3 regions of the Streptomyces sp. M-16 genome follow, and region 2 is predicted to be linked to each of the others. Evidence: riboswitches for the same ligand, from Rfam matches in the RefSeq annotation. Region 2 holds a riboswitch; each other region holds the start of a gene.
What was found. A riboswitch is a leader RNA that binds a small molecule or an ion and turns the genes downstream of it on or off. The one in region 2 is predicted to bind cyclic di-AMP.
Positions count from the first base shown of each region.

Region 1: it holds a riboswitch for cyclic di-AMP, as region 2 does, so the genes downstream of both, AB4039_RS24250 (peptidoglycan DD-metalloendopeptidase family protein) here and AB4039_RS39710 (M23 family metallopeptidase) in region 2, are expected to answer to the same signal.
Region 3: it holds a riboswitch for cyclic di-AMP, as region 2 does, so the genes downstream of both, AB4039_RS19660 (LysM peptidoglycan-binding domain-containing protein) here and AB4039_RS39710 (M23 family metallopeptidase) in region 2, are expected to answer to the same signal.

Region 1 is NZ_JBFRER010000056.1:3,517-9,194, reverse strand. It holds gene AB4039_RS24260 (MBL fold metallo-hydrolase) at 1-561, opposite strand, end outside; gene AB4039_RS24255 (SGNH/GDSL hydrolase family protein) at 781-1,566, opposite strand; gene AB4039_RS24250 (peptidoglycan DD-metalloendopeptidase family protein) at 1,730-2,758, opposite strand; cyclic di-AMP (ydaO/yuaA leader) riboswitch at 2,763-2,927, opposite strand; gene AB4039_RS24245 (tyrosine-protein phosphatase) at 3,244-4,065, shown strand; gene AB4039_RS24240 (class-III pyridoxal-phosphate-dependent aminotransferase) at 4,169-5,572, opposite strand; gene hpnH (adenosyl-hopene transferase HpnH) at 5,569-5,678, opposite strand, start outside.
Region 2 is NZ_JBFRER010000180.1:2,964-8,641, reverse strand. It holds partial or broken gene AB4039_RS39725 (GNAT family N-acetyltransferase) at 1-344, opposite strand, end outside; gene AB4039_RS39720 (HPr family phosphocarrier protein) at 554-835, shown strand; gene AB4039_RS39715 (GntR family transcriptional regulator) at 1,101-1,766, opposite strand; gene AB4039_RS39710 (M23 family metallopeptidase) at 1,974-2,774, opposite strand; cyclic di-AMP (ydaO/yuaA leader) riboswitch at 2,787-2,945, opposite strand; gene AB4039_RS39705 (M16 family metallopeptidase) at 3,175-4,542, opposite strand; gene AB4039_RS39700 (M16 family metallopeptidase) at 4,563-5,678, opposite strand, start outside.
Region 3 is NZ_JBFRER010000039.1:26,648-32,325, reverse strand. It holds gene AB4039_RS19670 (cytochrome P450 family protein) at 1-789, shown strand, start outside; gene AB4039_RS19665 (transglycosylase family protein) at 926-1,951, shown strand; cyclic di-AMP (ydaO/yuaA leader) riboswitch at 2,227-2,396, shown strand; gene AB4039_RS19660 (LysM peptidoglycan-binding domain-containing protein) at 2,399-3,151, shown strand; gene eno (phosphopyruvate hydratase) at 3,445-4,731, shown strand; gene AB4039_RS19650 (septum formation initiator family protein) at 4,830-5,318, shown strand; gene AB4039_RS19645 (DUF501 domain-containing protein) at 5,375-5,678, shown strand, end outside.

The DNA of each region.
Region 1 (5,678 bases), on a different contig from region 2:
CAGGTGCGCGCCGACGCCGAGCGGGACGGCGAAGACGGTGTCCGTGCCGGCCAGTGCCTTGATGGTGGGCAGGTCGAGGTGGTCGTAGTGGTCGTGGGAGATCACCACGACGTCGACCTCGCCGAGGGAGGCCAGCGGCACGGGGACCGGGTGCAGCCGCTTGGGTCCGGCGAAGGGGAAGGGGGAGCAGCGCTCGCCCCAGACCGGGTCGAAGAGCACCCTGCGCCCGTCGATCTCGGCGAGCACGCTGGAATGCCCCATCCAGGTCAGGCGCAGCCCGCTGACCGGCGGTTTCGCCAGCTCGGCGAGGGTGGTGGGGTACACCGGGACGGGGGCGCCCGGGTTGCGCCGTACCCGCTGCTCCTTGTGGAAGTAGATCTTGGCGAACTCGACCAGCGACCCGGAGGGCCTGGTCCGTGCGCCCACGGGGTTCTGGAAGACGCCGTCGGCGAAGTTCGGCGAGCGCAGGATCCGCTCCAGCCGTGCGCCGGACGGGTCCGCGCCGAAGGCTTCGGGCCGCAGGGCGCGCAGCCGGGGACGCAGGGGAAGGGAGCCGGTCAAGGCGCCTCCTGGGAAAGGTGCAGGACGTTGGGACGGTCGTACGACTACGACCATCCCAACGCGCACCGGCCCCCGAGGATTCCGCGTTCGGCCCGCGTGTCGGCCGGATCTCCCGGCCGACCTCCCCCCCCTGGCGCGGCCCCTCTCGTGCCGGTCTCCCGTGCCGGCCTCCCGGCGGGCTCTCCCGGCGGCCCTTCCCCCACGGGGCCGCCATGGCCGTCAGAGCGGCAGCAGGTCCGGGCGCTTGGCCTCGACGTGGTCGCCGGAGGACTCCCCGCGCAGCCGGCGGCCGATCCAGGGCACGAGGTGCTCGCGCGCCCACTGGATGTTGTCCCGGGTGACGTCCACCGACCCGCGCGGCGGGGTGGGCGGCCACGGCTGGTCCGGGTCGGCGGGGACCTCGTAGCCGAGGACCTGTGCGGCGCGGAGCGCGACACGGGTGTGGCCCTCGGGCGAGAGGTGCAGCCGGTCGCCGTCCCAGGCCCGGCGGTCCTGCACCGACTTCAGCGACCAGAGGTCGAGGACCGGGCAGTCGTAGCGGTCGGCGATGGCGCGGACGTGCGCGCTGTACGTCGCGACCTTGCCCCGCAGGTGCTTGAGGACGGGGACGCCCCGGGTGTCGAAGCCGGTGGTGATCATGACGAGGCCGACGGCCCCGGTGAGGTCGGCCACCGCCGCCTCGAACCGCTCCGCCACGTCGTCCGGGTCGCTGCCCGGCCGGATGATGTCGTTGCCGCCCGCGCAGAAGGTGACCAGGTCCGGGGCGAGGTCCTTGGCTCTGGGGACCTGTTCGGCCACGATCTGGTCGAGGAGCTTGCCCCGCACCGCGAGGTTCGCGTACCGGAAGTCGTGCTCGTCGCGCTGATCGGCCAACAGGACGGCGAGCCGGTCCGCCCAGCCGAGATACGAATCCCCGGGTCCCGGGTCCCCCACGCCTTCGGTGAAGCTGTCCCCGATCGCCGCGTACGAGCCGATGGTCTTGAGTGTCGTCTTCGTCGCTGCCACGGGACGACATCCTTCACCCCCGCCACCAACCTACGCCAACGTAATSARGGGTTGACGGACCGTGATCTATACCACGCGGGGGATAAGGAATAAGTACACGTGGGGCCGGGACCCCCCTCAGGTCCCGGCCCCACGCGTGTCCGTGCCGCTGCCGCGGCTCCCGTCAGACGTTCACGCCCTTGGAGCGGAGGTAGGCCAGCGGGTCGATGTCCGAGCCGTAGGACGGGCCGGTGCGGATCTCGAAGTGGAGGTGCGGGCCGGTCACGTTGCCGGTGGCGCCGGAGAGGCCGATGCGCTGTCCGGCGGTGACGCTCTGGCCCACCGAGACGGACAGCTGGGAGAGGTGGCCGTACTGGGAGTACTTGCCGTCGGCGTGGCGGATGACCACCTCGTTGCCGTACGCACCTCCCCAGCCTGCGGAAACCACGGTGCCCGCGCCGACCGCCCTGACGGTGGTGCCGGTGCTCGCGACGAAGTCGACGCCGGTGTGGTAACCGGAGGACCACATGCTGCCGCTCTGGTGGTACGGGGTGGAGGTGCCGCCGTCGACCGGGGCGACGAAACCGGAGCCGTTCGCGGGGGCCGCGGAACCGGCCGCGGCCGCGGGCGCGGAGGGCGCCGGGCTCTGGGCGGGAGCCTTGGCCGCCGGTCCGCGCGAGGTGCCGGACTCCGGTGCGGGGGTCGCGTCGGCGCCGTGGGCGGTGTTCCCGCCGGTCGCGCCGGCGGCGGACGGGGCCTCGTCGGTCGCCTGAGTCCCGCTGGAGGATTCCTCGGCCGCGGCCTCAGGAGTCTTCGGCGCGGGGGTCCCCGCGTGGCCGTCCAGGGTCAGCTTGAGGCCCGGGTGGATGAGGGAGGGGTTCGCGCCGACGGCCTCGCGGTTGTCCGCGTAGAGCCGCTCCCAGCCGCCCTGGAGGTGACGCTCGGCGGCGATCTTCGACAGGTAGTCGCCCGGCACGACGGTGTAGACGGCCGGAGCGGCGGAGGGGGCGGAGGCCGGGACGGAGGCCGGAGCGGAGAGGGGGGCCCGGAGGGCCTGGGGCACCTGCGCGGGCGTCGAGGCCGGGGTGGCGGCGTGGGCGCCGGCGGCGACCGCCAGCGGCAGCGCGAGGGCGGCGCCACCGGTGCCGGCCACGGCGAGACCGCGGGATAGGGAACGGGACTTCGGACGGCGGTGCTTACCCTTTGCGGGCATGGCGAATTCCTCTCCGGCGCCTGCGAGGTGAGCTGTCGGGTTCGGACTGGAGGTGTCCGGCCGTACTCGCGGAACACGCGTACGGCTTCACCCCGAGCCGCCCGGAAGTGATCCGGAACGGCGGCTTACCTGGTTCCCCCGCTCCTGCCGCGCGCGTCGATGGTCGGGTGCGGTTCCCGGGCGGCGGCAGGATGAGGCGGTCCACCCGGATCGATCGCGAAGGTAATCCAGTGGGAGTGCGCACAACAAGCCATGAATTCCCTGACGGAATAGCAGGCATGAAGGATCAACGGAATTCCCGTCACCCTCCGTCCATTCCCCTGCCGCAACAGCCACCCTGGCAAGGGAATTCGGATTTCGCGATCAGGCACGGACGGTCACCGTATGATCTGGCTCACGGGGCCCGGCGCGATCTCGCCTCCACGTATGGCAAGTTGGCCCCAACCAGAGCAATTCGGACACGCAGGACACGCGGAGGAGCGCACGTGACCCAGCAGATACCCCAGCCCCTGCCGAGCGGCCCGGAGCCGGAGCCCAAGCTCTCCGGAGTGCGCAATTTCCGTGACGTGGGCGGCCTGTCGACCACCGACGGGCGGAGGGTCAGGCCGGGACGACTGTTCCGAAGTGGACATCTGGCACATGCCACCGAAACCGATACGGAGTTCCTCGAATCACTCGGGCTGCACACCGTCTTCGACTTCCGCAACGGAGCCGACCAGGCCCTGGAGGGCCCGGACGTCGAGCTGGCGGGCGTGCGCAACGTGAACATCCCGCTGTCGGATCCGGCCGACGGACGGGAGTTCTGGACGATGGTCCGCGACGGGGACCTCGCCCGGCTCCGCACCGTCCTGGGCGACGGCAAGGCGGCCGCCCGGATGAGGGACTCGTACCGGACGATCATCCGCACCCGCACCGCCGAGCACAGCCGGGTGGTGCACGCGCTCGCCGAGGACAGCGTCCCGGCGCTGATGCACTGCGCCGCGGGCAAGGACCGCGCGGGACTGTCGATCGCCGTCACCCTGCTCGCCCTGGGCGTCGGGCGCGACGCGATCGTGGCCGACTACCTGGAGTCCAACACCCCGCACAACCGCTACCGCGTCCGGCGCGGCAGCGACGCGCCCGAGGCCCGCTCCCCCGAGGTCATGGAGCTGCTGGCCCCGCTCTTCGAGGCGCGCGCCGAGTACCTGCTCGCGGCGTTCGACACCATCGACGGCCAGTGGGGCGGGGTGGAGGCCTACCTCAACGAGGGACTCGGCCTCGCGCCCGCCACGCTGGACCGGCTGCGCGACCGGCTCCTCGTCGACTGAGGCCCGGCTGAGGCCCGGCGGGGCCGTAGCGGGGCCGTGGCTGGGCCGTAGCGGGGCCGTGGCGGGGTCGTGGCGGGGGGTCGCACGGCCCCCCGCCGCCCCCTCAGCGGTTGCCGACCGCCTGCTTGACCAGGGTCCTGCCGAAGTCCCACATCAGGCCGCCCCCACCGTGCGCTTCGTCCATGACCTCACGGAACGCCCCGACGAACCGGTCCACGTCCCCTTCGTCCACGATCAGCGGCGGGATGAGCTTGATGACCTCCAGGTGGTCGCCGGAGACCTGGGTCAGGATCCGGTGCCGGTTCAGCAGCGGCACCACCACCATCTGCGCGAACAGGCCCTTGCGGGCCGCCTGGAGCACGGCCCAGCGGCTGCGCAGCCCCAGGGAGGACGGCCGGCCGAACTCGATGCCGATCATCAGGCCGCGCCCCCGCACCTCGTGCAGCAGCTCGTACTCGTCCACCAGCGCCGCGAGCCGCCCGCGCAGCAGGTCGCCCATGGCGCGGGCGTTGGCCACCACCTGCTCGTCCTCCATGACCGCGAGGACCGCCAGCCCGGCCGCCATCGCCTGCGCGTTGGAGCCGAAGCTGGCGGAGTGCACCAGCACCCGGTCCATGGAGGAGTAGACCTTCTGGAAGATCCAGTCCTTGCCGAGGGTCGCCCCGACGGGGACGTAGCCGCCGGAGAGGGCCTTGGCCACGCACACCAGGTCCGGTTCCACGCCCGGCTCGTGCTGGTACGCGTAGAAATCGCCTGTCCGGCCGAGGCCGGTCTGGACCTCGTCCGCGATGAGCAGCGCCTTGTGGCGGTGCAGCAGTTCCTGTGCGGCGCGCAGGTACCCGGGCGGGGCCGCGAGCACGCCCTTGCCCTGGACCGGCTCGACGATCAGGGCGGCGACGTCCCCCCGCCGGAGCTCCGCCTCCAGGGCGTCCAGGTCCCCCATCGCGATCTTCGTGTCGGGCAGCAGCGGTGCGAAACCGTCGCGGAAGCCGCCCTCCCCGTTGACCGACAGCGAGCCCGTGGTGAGCCCGTGGAAGGCGTGGTCGCAGTAGAGGATCCTGGGCCGGCCGGTGGCGTAGCGGGCGAACTTCAGGGCGGTCTCCACGGCCTCGGTGCCGCTGTTCCCGAAGAAGACCCGGTCCAGGTGGGGGCTGTGGCCGAGGAGCTTCTCGGCCAGCAGTCCGGGCAGCGGCTGGCAGTCGAAGCGGGTCAGGTCGGCGAGCTGGGCGTCCAGCACGTCGTGCAGGGCCCGGCGCACGACGGGGTGGTGCCGGCCCAGGCCCATCACGCCGAAGCCGGCCAGCATGTCGAGGTAGTCGTTGCCCTCGTCGTCCCAGAAGTGGGCGCCCTCGGCCCGCACGTAGACCTTGTCGAAGCCGATGGTGCGCAGCATCCGGGGCAGCTGGTGGTTGAGGTGGCGGGCGTGCAGCTCGTACCGCTCCCCGCCGCGCTCGGCCAGCAGCGCGGCGAGGTCGAAGCCCCCGCCCCCTCCGGGCGCGGACGTCATGCCGAGCCGGCCCGGTTGCCGCCGATCGTCTCCCGGGCCGCGCGCAGCGACTCCTTGAGGGATCCCATGGTGGCGAGGACGGCGGTGGGCTCGTAGCCGCAGTGCG
Region 2 (5,678 bases):
AAGGCCACCTCGGCCTCGTCGGCGGGGGCGGAGGCGGGACGGCCGTCGGGGCCGATGCGGTCGTAGCGGACGGTGCCGATGAACTCCCCGCCGATGGTGGCGGCGAGGCCCACGCGGTCGACGTAGTCGTGGTGCGTGAAGCGGTGCACGTCGCGGTCGGAGAGGCGGGGGTGGGGGGCGAAGAACCGGTAGTACTTCGACTCGTCCGAGACCTGCTCGTAGAAGCTGACCAGCCGGCCCGCGTCCTCGGTCGTGATGGGGCGGATCCGGGCGGTGCCGCCGTCGCGCAGCACGACGTCCGCTTCCCAGTGGGCCGGGTACGAGGGGTCCGACGCGGTGGTCATGGAGCCACCCTAAGGGGCGATGCGCCACGGTGGACGGCGTGCCCGACGGGTGGGACCGCACGCGCGCGGCGAATCCGGCACACCAGGGCGAACCAGTGCAAGCTGGGGAGGGTCGAACGGCGGTGGATCCGGGTCGGAAGTCGGTCCGAGGAGTCCGGGTGTCGTGAGAGACTGGTCTAGACAACCGTAAGAACCTGAAGGGCATCACCATGGCAGAGCGCCGCGTCAACGTCGGCTGGGCCGAGGGCCTGCACGCTCGTCCCGCCTCGATCTTCGTCCGCGCGACGACCGCTTCCGGCGTCCCGGTGACCATCGCGAAGGCGGGCGGCGACCCGGTCAACGCCGCTTCCATGCTGGCGGTCCTGGGCCTGGGCGCCCAGGGCGGCGAGGAGATCGTGCTCGCTTCCGAGGCCGACGGCGCGGAGGCCGCGCTGGACCGCCTCGCGAAGCTGGTCGCCGAGGGCCTCGAGGAGCTCCCGGAGACCGTCTGACCCTTCGGGTCCGGTGCCGGTGAAGCCGCAGTCCCCCCACCCCGGGGACTGCGGCTTCACTGTTTTCCGTCCCGGTCGGCCGCACGCGTCCGATCACACGCCCGCCGCAGGAATTCGGCCGCAGGAATTCGGCCGCAGCGATTCGACGGGGCGCGGCGGAGGAATTCACGGACATCGCGACGGCCGGCGGAATTACGCACGACAGGAAAAGCGGCACGCCGAATTCGCCCGCACGCGGCATACCCTTTTGTATACGGGGCCTTTGTTAATGCCGGCCGCTCGCCGTGTGTACGGCAGGTTGCGAAGTCCTCACCCGCGGCCGGTGCGCCGCGGCCGCCCGTTCCGCGTGCAGCGCCGTGAGGGCCGCGGCCCGCTCCGCGTCCCCGCGTGCCACCGCGTCGACGATCGCCCCGTGCTCCGCCCAGGAGTCCACGGGCCGCGCCGGGGGCTCCACCACGTACATCCAGGCGATCTTGTGCCGGGTCTGGGTCAGCAGGGCGATCAGCCCGGGGCTGCCGGAGGCCTGGGCCAGGGTTTCGTGGAACCAGCCCCCCAGGGCCCGCAGGTCCTCCCCCTGCGCCTTGCGGGCCCGCTCCCGGCCCAGCCTGACCAGCCCGCGCAGCACCTTCAGGTGGGCCTCGGTGCGCCGGCGGGCGGCCCGTGAGGCCGCCAGCGGCTCCAGCAGCATCCGCAGCTCCAGGAGATCGGCGGCCTCCTGGCTGGTCGGCTCGGCCACGCAGGCGCCGGCGTGGCGCCGGGTGGTGACGAAGCCCTCGGACTCCAGGGTGCGCAGCGCCTCGCGGACGGGGACCCGGGAGACGCCGTAGCGGCGGGCGAGCACTTCCTCGGTCAGCCGGCCCCCCGGCCCGAAGAAACCGGAGACGATGTCGTCGCGGATCGCTGTGCATACCGCGTGCGCAGGAATACGCAAGGCCGGACCTCCGCTGGATTCACCGCCGGCGCCATCGCCGGATTCTTGACCATGCTGCGACTCTATTGCAGCACACGATAATTTCCGATGTCGGCCCGATATCCGAAACATTTCACTGCGGCGGGGGGACGCGAAGAAGGCCCCGGCTCGGAGAGCCGGGGCCTTCTTCGTACTGCGGAGGTGCGCGGTGTGCGCGGTGCGTGCGGGTCAGATGCCGACGCCGTGCTGGCGCAGGTACGCCAGCGGGTTGATGTCCGTGCCGTACGTGGCGCCGGTGCGGGCCTCGAAGTGCAGGTGCGGGCCGCTGGAGTTGCCCGTGGAACCCGACAGGCCGATCTGCTGGCCCGCGGTGACGCTCTCGCCGACGGAGACGTTCAGCGAGAGCAGGTGCCCGTACTGGGTGTACGTACCGTCGTTGTGCTTGATGACGATGTTGTTGCCGTACGCGCCGCCCCAGCCCGCCTCGACGATGGTGCCCGCGCCGACGGCGTGGACGGAGGTGCCCTCGTCCGCGTGGAAGTCGATGCCCGTGTGGCTGCCGGAGGACCACATGCCGCCACCCGCGCCGTACTGGGTGCTGACGTAGGAGCCGTCGACGGGAGCCACGAAGGTGTTGAGGCGCTTGCGGGCCTCCTCGCGGGCGGCGCGCTCGGCGGCCTCGCGCTCGGACTTCTCCTTGGCCTCGGCGGCCCGCTTGGCCTCGGAGGCGCGCTGCTTGGCCTCGGCCTCGGCCTGCGCCTGGGCGGCGACGGCCTCGGCGGCGACCTGCTGGGACTCGGCCTGGACCTCGATGTCGTCCTGGAGGCCGTCGGCGACGACGACCGCGTTCTGGCCGGTCTCCTCGACGGAGGGCGCGCTGTTGTCCGCGGCGAAGGCCGGGGCTGCGACGGCGGCGACCACACCCGTGGTGGCGAGGGCGGCTATGCCGGCGTAGCCGGCGGTCTTGCGGCTCAGACGGCTGGAACCACGGTGCTTGCCGGGAGCGGCGGTACGACTGCCAAACGCCATGAAGGGGCTGGTCCTTTCCTTCCCTCTCGCCTACCGGGTTAGCTGACGGGTTCGGAGCAGGAAGGTCTCCTACGGGCCCCTCTTGCGAGGTGGTCCGATTCACCCCAGGGACACATGTGGGTCCCCGGCTCCCCAGGCTCGCGCCTGACGGGGACTCGGCGATCGCTGCCCGGTGCCGCGAGTGCGGCGCGCACAACTGACGGACAGCAAGAGCGACGCTAGGCGGATCATCAGTCGATCGCCAAACAGACGAGCGCTTTTGTTGCGTACGCCACACCACATAACCGCAACCGCGGCTGTAAAGCGGACAAACAGGGGCCCCGACGGTGACACCGCCGGGGCCCCTGTCGCACCCCGGTGCCGGAGCGGCCCCGAAGCCCGAACACCGACGCCACGGACGTCAGTTGGTGACGACGGTGACCTCACCGATGCCGAGCGCCCGCACGGGCTCCTCGATCTGCGCGGCGTCGCCCACCAGGACCGTGACGAGCCGGTCCACCGGGAAGGCGCTCACGACCGCCGAAGTGGCCTCCGCCGTACCGGTTTCGGCCAGCCGGGCGTACAACCGCGCCTGGTAGTCGTCCGGCAGCTCCTGCTCCACCTGGTCGGCGAGGGTGCCCGCCACGGACGCCGCCGTCTCGAACTTCAAGGGGGCCACGCCCACCAGGTTCTGCACGGCCACGTCGCGTTCGGCGTCGGTCAGGCCCTCCGCGGCGAGGGTGCGCAGCACCTTCCAGAGGTCCTCCAGCGCCGGACCGGTGTTGGGGGTGTCCACCGACCCGCTGATGGCGAGCATCGAGGCGCCCTTGCCGTCGGCGGTGGAGCGCAGCACCTGGCCGAAGGCCCGCACCCCGTAGGTGTAGCCCTTCTCCTCGCGCAGCACCTTGTCCAGGCGGGAGGTGAGGGTGCCGCCGAGGCAGTACGTGCCGAGTACCTGGGGCGCCCAGACGATGTCGTGCCGGTCGGGACCGATCCGGCCGATCAGCAGCTGCGTCTGGACCGCTCCGGGCCGGTCCACGATGACCACGCGGCCGGTGTCGTCGGCCGTCACAGGCGGAACCGGCAGCGGTTCGGCGGAGTTCCCCGTCCAGGTGCCCAGGGTGTCGGCCAGCACGGCGTCCAGGTCGATGCCGGTCAGGTCGCCGACGACCACCGCGGTGGCGGTGGCGGGGCGCACGTGGGCCTCGTAGAAGGCGCGTACGGCCGCGGAGTCGATCCGCGCGACGGTCTCCTCGGTGCCCTGGCGGGGGCGGGACATGCGCAGCGTGGCCGGAAAGAGCTCCTTGGAGAGCTGCTTGGCGGCACGGCGCTGCGGGTTGGCCAGCTCGTGCGGGATCTCGTCGAGCCGGTTGCGCACGAGGCGGTCGACCTCGTTGTCGGCGAAGGCGGGCGCGCGCAGCGCCTCGGCGAGCAGGCCGAGGGCCTTGTGCAGGCGGGAGGCGGGCACCTCCAGCGAGACCCGCAGGCCGGGGTGGTCGGCGTGCGCGTCGAGCGTGGCGCCGCAGCGCTCCAGCTCGGCGGCGAACTCCTCCGCGGAGTGCTTGTCGGTTCCCTCCGACAGGGCGCGGGCCATGATGGTGGCCACCCCGTCGAGGCCCTGGGGCTCGGCGTCCAGCGGGGCGGCGAGGTTGACCTCGACCGCGACGACCTGCTGGCCCGGGCGGTGGCAGCGCAGCAGGGTCAGGCCGTTGGCGAGGGTGCCGCGCACGGGGGCCGGGAAGGCCCAGGGCTTGGCCTCGCCGGCCTGCGGGCGCGGGTGGAAGGTCATCGTGACGGCTGCGGTGTCGCTCACTGCTCCGCCCCCTCGTTCTCGTTCTCGTCGGACTCGTCGGAACCGGGCAGCGGCTCGTAGACCAGCACCGCGCGGTTGTCGGGGCGCAGCCGGGCCGCGGCCACGGCCTGCACCTCCTCGGCGGTGATGTCCAGGACCCGCTGGACGGCGGTCAGCGCCAGCTGCGGGTCGCCGAACAGCACCGCGAAGCGGCACAGTTCGTCGGCCCGGCCGGCCACCGTGCTCAGCCGGTCCAGCCACTCCCGCTCCAGCTGTGCCTGGGCACGCTCCATCTCCTCGGCCGTGGGGCCCTCCGCGGCGAACCGCGCGAGCTCCTCGTCGACGGCCGCCTCGATGGCGGGCACCTCGACGCCGCTGGAGGTCTTGACGTCCAGCCAGCCCAGTGAGGGCGCGCCGGCCAGGCGCAGCAGACCGAAACCGGCCGCCACGGCGCTCTGGTCACGGCGGACCAGGCGGTTGTGCAGGCGGGAGGACTCACCGCCGCCCAGTACGGTCAGCGCCACGTCGGCGGCGTCGCACTCGCGGGTGCCGTCGTGCGGCAGCCGGTAGGCGGCCATCAGCGCGCGGGCCGGGACCTCCTCGACGATCTCCTCGCGGAGCTGCCCGCCCATGACCTCGGGGAGCGAGCCGTCGCGCGGCGGCTGCTTGCCGTCGTGCGCCGGGATGGTGCCGAAGTACTTCTCGACCCACGCGAGCGTCACCTCGGGGTCGATGTCGCCCACCACCGACAGGACGGCGTTGTTGGGCGCGTAGTACGTACGGAAGAAGTCGCGCGCGTCCTCCAGGGACGCGGCGTCCAGGTCGGCCATCGAGCCGATCGGGGTGTGGTGGTACGGGTGGCCCTCGGGGTAGGCGAGGGCGGTCAGCTTCTCGAAGGCGGTGCCGTACGGCACGTTGTCGTAGCGCTGGCGGCGTTCGTTCTTGACGACGTCGCGCTGGTTCTCCATGGACTCGTCGTCCAGGGCGGCCAGCAGCGAACCCATGCGGTCCGCCTCCAGCCACAGGGCGAGCTCCAGCTGGTGGGCCGGCATCGTCTCGAAGTAGTTGGTGCGCTCGAAGCTGGTGGTGCCGTTCAGGGAGCCGCCGGCGCCCTGGACCAGCTCGAAGTGCCC
Region 3 (5,678 bases), on a different contig from region 2:
CTCCCCATCTACGCCATCTGCGAGATGCTCGGCGTACCGCGCGAGGACCAGGACGACTTCCGCGACTGGGCCGGGATGATGATCCGGCACGGCGGGGGACCGCGCGGCGGGGTGGCTCGCTCCGTGAAGCAGATCCGCACCTATCTCGGGGAACTGATCCACCGCAAGCGGGACGATCTGGGCAATGACCTCATCTCGGACCTGATCCGGGCGAGCGACCACGGGGACCACCTGACGGAGGCGGAGGCCACGGCGATGGCCTTCATCCTCCTGTTCGCCGGCTTCGAAACCACGGTCAACCTGATCGGGAACGGCCTGCACGCCCTCTTCGTGAACCCGGACCAGCGCGCGCGCCTCCAGGACTCCCTCGCGGCCGGGGAGCGCGCCCTCCTGGAGACCGGCGTCGAGGAACTGCTGCGCTACGACGGGCCGGTGGAGCTGGCCACCTGGCGCTTCGCGACCGAGCCGCTGACCCTCGGCGGGCAGGACGTCGCCGTGGGGGACCCCGTCCTGGTGGTCCTCGCGGCGGCCGACCGCGACCCCGCCCGGTTCGCCGACCCGGACACCCTCGACCTCTCCCGGAGTGACAATCAGCACCTCGGGTACGGCCACGGGATCCACTACTGCCTCGGCGCCCCGCTCGCCCGTCTCGAAGGCCAGACGGCGCTCGCGACTTTGCTGACGCGTCTGCCGGATCTGGAACTTGCCGTTCCCCCCACGGACCTGCGCTGGCGCGGCGGGCTCATCATGCGGGGCCTTCGCACCCTCCCCGTCCGCTTCACACCTTGAAACACCGGGGTCCGGCAACCCGGCGGCGGGAACCGATCGGCTGACCGGAAGTCAGCCCCGGCCCGAACTTGTGACATCCGTTCGAAGGCGGCTAGGTTCTGCCGTTACCCCGCCGTTATGCGAAAGGTGCAGCCACATGCTTCCCGGGAACGGCCGCCACAGACGCCCCCGCCAGGTACCAGCCCTGGTCGTCACCGCCGGAGTCACCGGCTCCGCGTTGGCCCTGCCGCTGCTCGCCGCCACGAACGCGAGCGCAGCCGACACCGCCACGTGGGACAAGGTCGCCGACTGCGAAAGCGGCGGCACCTGGAGCGCCAACTCCGGCAGCGGGGCCTACGGCGGCCTCCAGTTCAGCCTGGAGCAGTGGAAGAACGCGGGCGGACTCGCCTACGCGGAGCGCCCCGACCTCGCCAGCCGCTCCCAGCAGATCGCGGTCGCCGAGACCGTGCTGGCCTCCCAGGGCCCCCAGGCGTGGCCGCTGTGCTCCGCCTCGGCCGGACTGACCCAGCAGGGGCCGGCGCCGCAGGTGGACCCCGGCAACCGCCGCGGGCCCGTCGCCCCCACCCCGACCCGGCCGGACAACACCGTGCCCGACAAGAGTTCGAGCGGGCGCGCCACGGACTTCGGGGCCCCGACCCCGCAGCCGGGGACGCCGGGCGCCTCCCCCTCCACGAGCCCGAGCGGGCTGCCGGACTACCCGCTGGGCCCGAACACCGGACTGCCCGTCATGCCGGACCCGGACCCGACCGCGCCGACCACCGCGCCCCCGGTCACCCCCACCACCCCGGTGGACCCGACCGCCCCGGTCTCCCCGACGGCCCCGGTCAGCCCGACCGCCCCGGTGGACCCGACGGCCTCCCCGGCCTCCCCGGCCCCGACGACCCCCGGCGCCAACCCCGTCTCTCCGGCCGCGGAGAAGGGCGAGGGCGCGGGCAAGCACCGCGGCCCGGCGGCCGTCGAGGTGGCGGGCGCGCCCGGCACGGCGTCGGGCACCCCGGACCCCACGTACACGGTGAAGCCGGGCGACAGCCTCACCGACATCGCGAACGCCAAGGGCCTCAAGGGGGGCTGGACCGCCCTCTACCAGGCCAACGAGCAGGTCATCGGCGGGGACGCGGACCTCATCAAGCCGGGCCAGAACCTGGATCTAACCAAGAAATAGGGGCAGTTCGGGCACCCAGAAAGACTTGAATGTCCGTTATCGGTAAATGAGACATGCGTCTCTTCCGGTCAACTGGCGTGTCTCGTTCCGGAACTTCCGCAAACCCCGCCCTCACCTGCGAAAACGCCCATTTGAGGAATGCAAGTAGGCCGGTTTCTCCCTGATGTCGCGCGTTGAACATCGGGGAGAGACCTGTCTACCTTCTGAATCGCTCGCCACCGCGGGCTCCTTCGACCGCATCGCCGAATCCTGCCGGCGGACGGAGGGAACAGTCGTCGCGTCAAGCGCCGAAGGCAGGAGCGGGGGAACCAAGGTAGGCGCCGGGAAAGGCCGTTGAGAGACGGTCACGAACGGCTAGGGGTTAAGCCACGTGCTCGACACGTGACCGGGCAACTCATCCGCCCGAACCCGACAGCTCACCTCGAAGGCGTCGGTGAGGAGAACTCCATGCTGCTTTCCGGCAAGGGCAAGCACCGTCGCGGCTCCAAGGCCGTCCGCATCGTCACGCTCGCCGGTGTCGCCGGTGTCGCCGTCGCCGCCCCGCTGATGGCCGCGGGCTCCGCGAGCGCCGCCACCGTCAGCGAGTGGGACAAGGTCGCCTCCTGCGAGTCCGGCGGCAACTGGTCCATCAACACGGGCAACGGCTACTACGGCGGCCTGCAGTTCTCGTCCTCCACCTGGGCCGCGTACGGCGGCAAGGCGTACGCCGCGCAGGCCAACCAGGCCTCCAAGAGCCAGCAGATAGCCATCGCCGAGAAGGTCCTCAAGGGTCAGGGCAAGGGCGCCTGGCCGTCCTGCGGCGTCGGCCTGTCCAACTCCGCGTACAACGGCGGCGGCTCGACCACCACCCCGTCGAAGCCGAAGCCGGACACCAAGCCGGCCCCGGCCAAGCCCGCCCCGGCGAAGCCCTCCACCCCGAAGGCCGACACCGAGACCAAGGCCGGCGGCTCCGGTTCCGGCAACTGGACCCCGTCCAAGCCCGCCCCGGCCAAGCCGTCCGCCCCGAAGACCGAGGCCCCGTCGACCGGCACCGTGAAGACCGGCAACGGCTCGTACGAGGTCAAGGAGGGCGACACCCTCGGGACCATCGCCCAGGCCAACGGCGTCAAGGGCGGCTGGGAGAAGCTCTTCGAGCTCAACAAGGACATCGTCGACGACGCCGACATGATCTTCCCGGGGCAGAAGCTGAAGCTCAGCTGAACTCCCTCGTAACACCGCATCACCGGGCCCGGCCCGTAGTGCTTCCCGCCGCCCGGCGCGTGTCCCACGCGCCGGGCGGCGGTGTGTTGTGCGCCGCCGCCGGGCTGCGGCGGATACCGCCGAGGGCGAACAGGTGAGGGTCTTATGTCAGGGAAGAGGGGTATTCGGGCCCTTTTTCGTCCCAGGACCCGGGCGGCGACAGGCCCAGTGCCCGGAGCCGGTTAGGCTCTAGTCGGCAAGGCCGTCCCACGGCCGTCCGCCACCGCACACCCAGCGTCACATCCCAGAAGGAGATGCTCGTGCCGTCCATCGACGTCGTCGTAGCCCGGGAAATCCTGGACTCCCGAGGCAACCCCACGGTCGAGGTCGAGGTGGGCCTCGACGACGGCAGCACCGGCCGTGCTGCCGTTCCGTCCGGCGCCTCCACCGGAGCGTTCGAGGCCATCGAGCTCCGTGACGGTGACCCCAACCGTTACATGGGCAAGGGTGTCGAGAAGGCCGTCCTCGCCGTCATCGAGCAGATCGGCCCGGAGCTCGTCGGCTACGACGCCACCGAGCAGCGCCTGATCGACCAGGCCATGTTCGACCTGGACGCCACCGACAACAAGGGCTCCCTCGGCGCCAACGCCATCCTCGGCGTGTCCCTCGCCGTCGCGCACGCCGCGTCCGAGGCCTCGGACCTGCCGCTCTTCCGCTACCTCGGCGGCCCGAACGCGCACCTGCTGCCCGTTCCGATGATGAACATCCTCAACGGTGGGTCGCACGCAGACTCCAACGTCGACATCCAGGAGTTCATGATCGCCCCGATCGGCGCGGAGTCCTTCTCCGAGGCGCTGCGCTGGGGTGCCGAGGTCTACCACACCCTCAAGAAGGTCCTGCACACCAAGGGTCTGTCCACCGGCCTGGGCGACGAGGGCGGCTTCGCCCCGAACCTGGAGTCCAACCGCGCCGCGCTCGACCTCATCATCGAGGCCATCAAGCAGGCCGGCTACACCCCGGGCAAGGACATCGCGCTCGCGCTCGACGTCGCCGCGTCCGAGTTCTACAAGGACGGCAAGTACGAGTTCGAGGGTCAGTCCCGCTCGGCCGCCGAGATGACCGACTACTACGCCGAGCTCGTCGAGGCGTACCCGCTGGTCTCCATCGAGGACCCGCTGTTCGAGGACGACTGGGCCGGCTGGAAGACCATCACCGACCGCCTGGGCGCCAAGGTCCAGATCGTCGGCGACGACCTCTTCGTCACCAACCCGGAGCGCCTGGCCCGCGGCATCGAGGAGGGCTCCGCGAACGCCCTGCTCGTGAAGGTGAACCAGATCGGTTCGCTGACCGAGACCCTCGACGCCGTCGAGATGGCCCAGCGCAACGGCTTCAAGTGCATGATGTCGCACCGCTCCGGCGAGACCGAGGACGTCACCATCGCCGACCTCGCCGTCGCCGTGAACTGCGGTCAGATCAAGACCGGCGCCCCGGCCCGCTCGGACCGCGTCGCCAAGTACAACCAGCTGCTGCGCATCGAGGAGATCCTCGACGACGCCGCGGTGTACGCGGGCCGCTCGGCGTTCCCGCGCTTCAAGGGCTAATCACCGCCTCTCGGCGCTGGCCTCCGTACGTCCCCGCACTCGGTCCCGTACCGTGTGCGGGGACGTATTGCGTAGTACGCACCAGGGGAGGCGGGACCATGGCCGGGAACCGGGATCGGTTCTCCACCTTCTCGACGGCGACCAGGCTCAAGGAGCTCGGCGAGCGCACCGCGGCCCACGTCTACCGCTCGCAGTCCCGCCGGCACATCCGGCGCAGCCGGCTCACGGGCCGGGCGGCCCTGCTGGTGCTCGTCCTCTGTACCCTGGTCGTCGCCCTCGCGTATCCGATGCGCCAATACGTCTCCCAGCGCTCGGAGATCGCGGACCAGCAGCGGGCCGCCGACGACGCGCGCAAGCGCCTCGACCAGCTCCGGGACGAGAAGGCCCGCTGGCAGGACCCCGCCTACGCGGAGCAGCAGGCGCGCAGGCACCTGCACTTCCTGCGCCCGGGGGAGGTCGGCTACATCATGACCGACCCCGGCTCCGGAGCCGCGGAACACCGCCGCGGCGGGCAGTCGGGATCCGACCGCCCCTGGTACTCCAACGTCTGGGACGGCGTCGACAAGGCCGACCGCCCCGGCGACTGAGACCGGCCGCCCCGTCCCCGCACCCACCCACGAGAACGAAGAGACTCCCTCCAGGCATGCAGACGCCCCCGCCCCAGACCGACCGGACCGAGCCGACCGACGCGGACATCGACGCGTTCCAGCAGCAGCTCGGCCGCCCCCCGCGCGGGCTGCGCGCGATCGCGCACCGCTGCCCCTGCGGCCAGCCGGACGTCGTGGAGACCGCCCCGCGCCTCCCCGACGGCACCCCCTTCCCCACGCTCTACTACCTCACCTGCCCGCGCGCGGCCTCCGCGATCGGCACGCTGGAGGCCAACGGTGTGATGAAGGAGATGCAGGCCCGGCTCGCCGAGGACCCGGAGCTCGCCGCCGCCTACCAGG